Regions from separate parts of the Alkaliphilus sp. B6464 genome, predicted to be linked through region 1. Evidence: a T-box and tRNA genes for the amino acid it is inferred to sense, from the RefSeq annotation. Region 1 holds a T-box; the other holds one or more tRNA genes.
What was found. The T-box of region 1 lies ahead of proS (proline--tRNA ligase). A T-box ahead of a tRNA ligase gene usually reads a tRNA of that ligase, here a tRNA-Pro.
Positions count from the first base shown of each region.

Region 2: it encodes a tRNA-Pro, which carries the amino acid that the T-box ahead of proS (proline--tRNA ligase) is inferred to sense. The anticodon was not compared.

Region 1 covers NZ_CP058557.1:1,668,260-1,671,516, reverse strand. The annotation lists gene proS (proline--tRNA ligase) at 172-1,614, opposite strand; T-box leader at 1,678-1,889, opposite strand; gene HYG84_RS07975 (ABC transporter permease) at 2,060-3,256, opposite strand; gene HYG84_RS07970 (ABC transporter ATP-binding protein) at 3,249-3,257, opposite strand, start outside.
Region 2 covers NZ_CP058557.1:2,320,253-2,323,509, reverse strand. The annotation lists gene HYG84_RS11540 (S-layer homology domain-containing protein) at 1-154, opposite strand, end outside; gene HYG84_RS11535 (ribonuclease H-like domain-containing protein) at 338-1,372, shown strand; tRNA gene HYG84_RS11530 (tRNA-Phe) at 1,577-1,652, opposite strand; tRNA gene HYG84_RS11525 (tRNA-Ile) at 1,682-1,758, opposite strand; tRNA gene HYG84_RS11520 (tRNA-Pro) at 1,786-1,862, opposite strand; tRNA gene HYG84_RS11515 (tRNA-Ser) at 1,871-1,962, opposite strand; tRNA gene HYG84_RS11510 (tRNA-Ser) at 2,014-2,102, opposite strand; tRNA gene HYG84_RS11505 (tRNA-Lys) at 2,112-2,187, opposite strand; tRNA gene HYG84_RS11500 (tRNA-Gln) at 2,192-2,268, opposite strand; tRNA gene HYG84_RS11495 (tRNA-His) at 2,274-2,349, opposite strand; tRNA gene HYG84_RS11490 (tRNA-Gly) at 2,358-2,432, opposite strand; tRNA gene HYG84_RS11485 (tRNA-Leu) at 2,517-2,599, opposite strand; tRNA gene HYG84_RS11480 (tRNA-Tyr) at 2,672-2,756, opposite strand; tRNA gene HYG84_RS11475 (tRNA-Arg) at 2,826-2,902, opposite strand; tRNA gene HYG84_RS11470 (tRNA-Cys) at 2,907-2,981, opposite strand; tRNA gene HYG84_RS11465 (tRNA-Lys) at 3,001-3,076, opposite strand; tRNA gene HYG84_RS11460 (tRNA-Gly) at 3,096-3,169, opposite strand; tRNA gene HYG84_RS11455 (tRNA-Thr) at 3,175-3,251, opposite strand.

The DNA.
Region 1 (3,257 bases):
TATTATAAAAGGACAATTTTAATTCCTTATTACTTTAACCTTAAATAAACCTTAACTATTAAGAGTTTTGTTCATATCCTAAAAAATAAAGTTGCTCTTAAACTCTAATATAAGTTTAAGAGCAACTTTTTATACAGATACGCAAAGACTTAGTTGAGATGGAGTCTTAGATTAGTATGCTTTAGCTAAATATACCATATGTTTTGCTTCTTTACCGCAGAATGCACAAGTATGGCCTAAGTCCTCCTGCTCAAATGGGATACATCTTATAGTAACACCAGTTTCAGCTTTAATATGTTCTTCACATTCTCTTTCTCCACACCACATGGCTTTAACAAAACCAGGCTTTATTTCCATAACTTCCTTCATTTCATCAAAACTTTTTACTATATAGGTTTTTTCATCCCTCATTTTCTTAGCTTTATATAGCAAGTTGTTATTAATATCTCTTAAGAGATTTTCTACTGCCTCCTCTAGATTATCTAGAGAAATAGCTTCTTTTTCTAATTCATCTCTTCTAAATAACATGGCTTGATTTTTTTCGATATCTTTTGGTCCAATTTCTATTCTTATTGGAACACCTTTCATTTCCCATTCATTAAACTTCCAACCTGGAGAATAGTTGTCACGATCATCTAGCTCAACTCTAAACTTGCCTTTTAGCTGACTAAATAATTCATTAGCTTTATCTAGCACGCCTTCTTTGTGGGATGCTATCGGAACTATAACAACCTGAACAGGAGCCACTCCTGGAGGTAATACAAGTCCCCTATTATCACCATGAACCATAATAAGTCCACCGATTAACCTTGTAGAAACACCCCAAGATGTGTGATAAGGATGTTTAAGATCCCCATTTCTATCTGAGTAAGTAATATCAAAGGCTGTTGTAAAGTGTTGACCTAAGTTATGGGAAGTACCAGCTTGAAGTGCTTTACCGTCATGCATTAAAGCTTCCATAGTATAAGTAGCATATGCTCCAGCAAATTTTTCTTTCTCACTCTTTTGTCCCACAACAACTGGCATAGCTAATAATTCTTCTGCAGTTTCTTTGTAAATATTTAACATTTGCAAAGTCTCATCTTGGGCTTCTTCATAAGTTTCGTGTAGAGTATGCCCTTCCTGCCATAAAAATTCTGAGGTTCTAAGGAATGGTCTCGTACTCTTTTCCCAACGAACAACTGAACACCATTGGTTATATAAAAATGGTAAATCTCTATAGGACTTTAACCATCTTGAATACATTTCACAAATAATAGTTTCTGATGTCGGTCTAACACAAAGCCTTTCTGCCAGTTCTTCATCTCCCCCATGAGTAACCCACGCCACTTCAGGAGCAAATCCTTCTACATGCTCGGCTTCTTTCTTTAGTAAACTTTCTGGAATAAGTAGTGGGAAATAACAGTTTTTATGTCCTGTATCTTTAAATCTGTTATCCATATACTTTTGAATATTTTCCCAAATAGCATAACCATAGTGCTTAATAACCATAAAGCCTTTAACTGGTGAGTAATCAACTAAGTCTGTTTTTCTAATTACATCTGTATACCATTGTGCAAAGTCTACCTCCATTGGGGTGATTTCTTCAACAAATTGCTTATCTTTTTTTGACATATTGAATCTCCTTCCTTTTTTATACAGGTTTTATACAATAAAAAATCCCTCATCTCTATAAACAATAGAGACGAGAGATTATATTTCACCCGTGGTACCACTCTAATTAACCTAAAAAGGTTCTCTTAATCGTATAACGGCACGAACCGAAAGGATCTACTTTTTTCAACCCTTCACTCAAGGACTGGTTCAAAAACTAAAGCTTAAAAACCTTCCACCAACGGTTTTCTCTCTGCAAAGCATCATTTTTTACTATTTCCTATCATAGATTTATAACTATTTTGTTATATTCTTCTTATTAGAATAGCCAATTATTCATATAATGTCAATATTTTTCTAACACATAGAAAATTATGTACTAAAAAATGTGAATAAGTTATAATTTAAGTAATTTATTCCAATAAAATTTAAATTCAGACCTCTTAAAGGAAGATTTTATTATCTGCTAAGATCTAAAAATAACAGATTCTTTATTAAACATGTATTTCATAAATAGAAGTGATGCCACTACCAATAGGATAGAAACACCAAATGTAGTCGCAATATGAAGGGGGTTAATAATGTCCACTAGGACTTCCTTCATTAGCAACACAGCATTAAGTAATGGTACGAAAAACATGCGGTTTGATAATGTACGAATATCCATAAACATAGTTAAATATGCAGGAACCATTAGTACAATTGTAACAGGACTTAAGTAGGTACCTGCTTCCTTATAAGATTTAGCAAATACACTTATAGAAAGCATCAATCCGCTTAACATCATAGCTATAAGTAATGATGTAGCTACCAAAATCAACATAGACAGCGGAGAAATGCGAACTTCTAAAGGCATTATATTTGGAGCTATTTTAGCTGCTGCAAGAACGCCAATTAACGAAGTAATTGTCCCTAGTACAGAAGCTAACAGTACAGTTAAGTATTTACCAGTCAATATAGAAAGTCTATCAGCGCCACTTGCCAATAAAGGCTCTAAAGACATCCTCTCCTTTTCTCCTGCTCCTAGGTCTATTGCCGCTGGCATACCACCTACCACAGGATACATCATTAAGAAAAACGGAAGCAAAAATGTTATCATCATTAAAGCTGTAGCATCTCCCTTAGATTCCTGTCCTTCAGGTACATAGGCCTCTCTATTTATAATGGCAGGTTGAAGAATCTTTGGATCAACTCCTATATCTGCTAGTCTTTCAAGCCTAACCTCTTCACTATATTTATTAATAATTCCTTCCACAACAGATGTAGCCATGCTGGATTCATTACTTACCTCATCGAATATTATTTTAATATCTCCAGGTACTTTCTCATTTATTTTACTCTGAAAGTTTTCTCCTATTTGTATTATCGCCTTAATATCTCCCTTTTGTAAAGCTTCATAAGGATTATCAACATCAACTACTTTAAGTCCTACTCCACTTTTTAGATATTGTATAATATCTGCCTCTTGCTCATTTGTTTCAATAAAAACAACAATATCATTTTGTAAGTTTTTCTCCATCTTGCTTACTCCCATATTCATAAAGAAAAATAAGAGCGGAAAAATTAACATAGGTATTAAAACACTTGCAATCCAGGTTCGTTTATCTCTAAAAATATCTTTAACCTCTTTTTTAAAAACAAGCAATATATGTTTACTATTCATT
Region 2 (3,257 bases), 650 kb from region 1:
AACCTTTAAATAAAGCCACATCATTAGTTGCCCATTCAATATAGGGCTCTGCCCAATGCTCTAAAATATCAATATAATATGTATATGCCATAGCCGTTTGAAAGCTAGATAACAATATTAAAGCTACTATTAATAACATAACAATTCTCTTCATAAAATCACCATCCTTAATATTGTAAAATATTCCATTATTAATATTATCATATAACCTCTACCAATAACATTACAGCTATATTACATTTCTATTACCCATAAAAAAGTCTAAATATCATTTAGTTTTTGATTGGCTTACTAGTTTTTGATATTATATTTAGTAAAGAGAAGTTAGGAGGTAATCATGAAAATTAAAACATTTGAAGTAGAGGATAGAACTATATTACCAAAGAACTTAGGAGAAATATTTAATACAACTGAGTATTGTGTAATAGATATTGAAACAACAGGACTTAGTAGAAAGTATCATCAAGTTATTTTGATTGGGATTTTATATAATGTAAACGATACTATTATATTAAAACAATTTTTTGCAGAAAATCCTAATGAGGAAATTAGTATTTTACTAGAATTCTCCAATATTTTTACAAATTTCCCCTATGTTATTACCTATAATGGCGCGACATTTGATATACCTTTTCTAAAAGAACGTTTTATGTTTAATAAGTTAGAATGGAATTTTGATAATATTAAACATATTGATATACTGCAGTGTCTTAGAAAGGAAAAAAAGCAACTTCCATTAGAAAATTTTAAACTAAAAACTGTTGAGCGTTTTGTAGGAATTAATAGAAAGGATACTATTAGCGGAAAAGATAGTGTGCTGTTATACAAGGAATATGTTAAAAATCCTTCACCTAGTGTTGAAAAAACAATATTACTTCATAATTATGAAGATATTTATTATTTAAATAAGCTACTTACTGTTTTTGATAGTATTTCCATTGAAAAATACGACATTATAGGAAAAGAGATAATTGTAAATTATAATTCTAAAAAAATTAATTTCAATGTATATCCTAAAAATATATTAATTAAGAAGGGTTTTTTACATATAAAAGGACTTACTGAAAGCTTTAAAGATATACTAGATGTTATATATTATGGATCTAACTTTAATTTCGAATGGCATCCCTATAATGGCGAGTTCAATATTGAAATTCCATTATTTGAAGGTTATCTATCTACTGGAGAAAAATGTAGTTATATTAATTTAGAAAATTTTAATTTATCTAAATCACTATTTAATAAAAGTGATTATTATAGCGAAAAATACTTTCCCAATAGACTGATGATTTTAAAGCTCGGCGGACATCTTAACATTCACTTAATAGGAGAACTGCTTTCTATTATTTTAAAATCTATATTCCCTAAATAATAAATATAAATACCATAAAGTTCCTATATTTTAGTTAGGTTTATTTAGTGTACCCAAAAACATGTAGAACCCTATGCTCATATTAAAATAGGCTCAAATGCAATAATGGAGCAGGATTACTGATAATCCTACCCCAACTATTGACAAAGAGCCTCATTAAACAATAATAAAAAGAACTGATACATAAAATATCAGTTCTTTTTCTGGTGCCCAGAGGCGGAATCGAACCACCGACACGGGGATTTTCAGTCCCCTGCTCTACCGACTGAGCTATCTGGGCTTGTTTTGTACTTTCTTGTACAATGAAAATGGTGGGCCTTCAGGGACTCGAACCCCGGACCTGCCGGTTATGAGCCGGACGCTCTGACCAACTGAGCTAAAGGCCCTCACTTTTATGAGTATATAATTGTACCTGGTCCGGGTGGAGGGATTCGAACCCCCGGCCCCATGGTCCCAAACCATGTGCGCTACCAAACTGCGCTACACCCGGATTTAAAATGGCGGAGAAGGCGGGATTCGAACCCGCGCGCCACTTACGCGACCTAACGGTTTAGCAAACCGTCCTCTTCAGCCTACTTGAGTACTTCTCCATTTTAGGATATCTACATTATACACTCATTTAATATATAATGCAATAATAATGGCGGAGAGGGTGGGATTCGAACCCACGGCCCCTTGCGGAGTCACTGGTTTTCAAGACCAGCTCCTTAAACCACTCGGACACCTCTCCATTATTAGTTGGTGACCCATCCGCGACTCGAACGCGGGACACCCTGATTAAAAGTCAGGTGCTCTACCGACTGAGCTAATGGGTCAAAATGGCTGGGATAGCAGGACTCGAACCTGCGGAATGACGGAGTCAAAGTCCGTTGCCTTACCGACTTGGCTATATCCCAAAACTTGGGGTGGATGATGGGAGTCGAACCCACGAGTGCAGGAGCCACAATCCTGTGTCTTAACCACTTGACTACATCCACCATAATAATGGAGCGGAAGACGGGACTCGAACCCGCGACCCTCGCCTTGGCAAGGCGATGCTCTACCACTGAGCCACTTCCGCATGCTTCAATCACCCAATTTTTTAAATTTGGTGTGAGTTGAATACCCAGCATTAGCTGAGTTTCCTTGAAACGTTTTACAATAATGGTGCGGGTGAAGGGAGTCGAACCCCCACGGTTTCCCGCTAGATCCTAAGTCTAGTGCGTCTGCCAATTCCGCCACACCCGCATATTTCAATTACTAAAATCCTTGATTTGATGTAATTAGAGTCCTCAGCATTCACTGAGTTTCTTTTTAAAATGGTGGAGGGAGAAGGATTCGAACCTTCGAAGTCGCTGACAACAGATTTACAGTCTGCCCCCTTTGGCCGCTCGGGAACCCCTCCATATTTATATTGTATCGTTAATCATAAATCTCAATTTGTTTATACAATCAATCTACATCAACAAACAGATGGTGCGCCCAGAGAGATTCGAACTCCCGACCTTCTGATTCGTAGTCAGACACTCTATCCAGCTGAGCTATGAGCGCATTTTGGAGGCGACACCCAGATTTGAACTGGGGAATAAAGGTTTTGCAGACCTCTGCCTTACCACTTGGCTATGTCGCCATCTTAAATTACTTAATCATGGTGATCCATCCGCGACTCGAACGCGGGACACCCTGATTAAAAGTCAGGTGCTCTACCGACTGAGCTAATGGACCCTGTTATTTTCGAATTAAATGGAGCGGGTGAAGGGAATCGAACCCTCGCGATCAGCTTGGAAGGCTGACGTTCTACCATTGAACTACACCCGCATATATGGAGCTGGTGATGGGATTCGAACCCGCGACCTGCTGATTACAAATCAGCTGCTCTGGCCAACTGAGCTACACCAGCATGCTG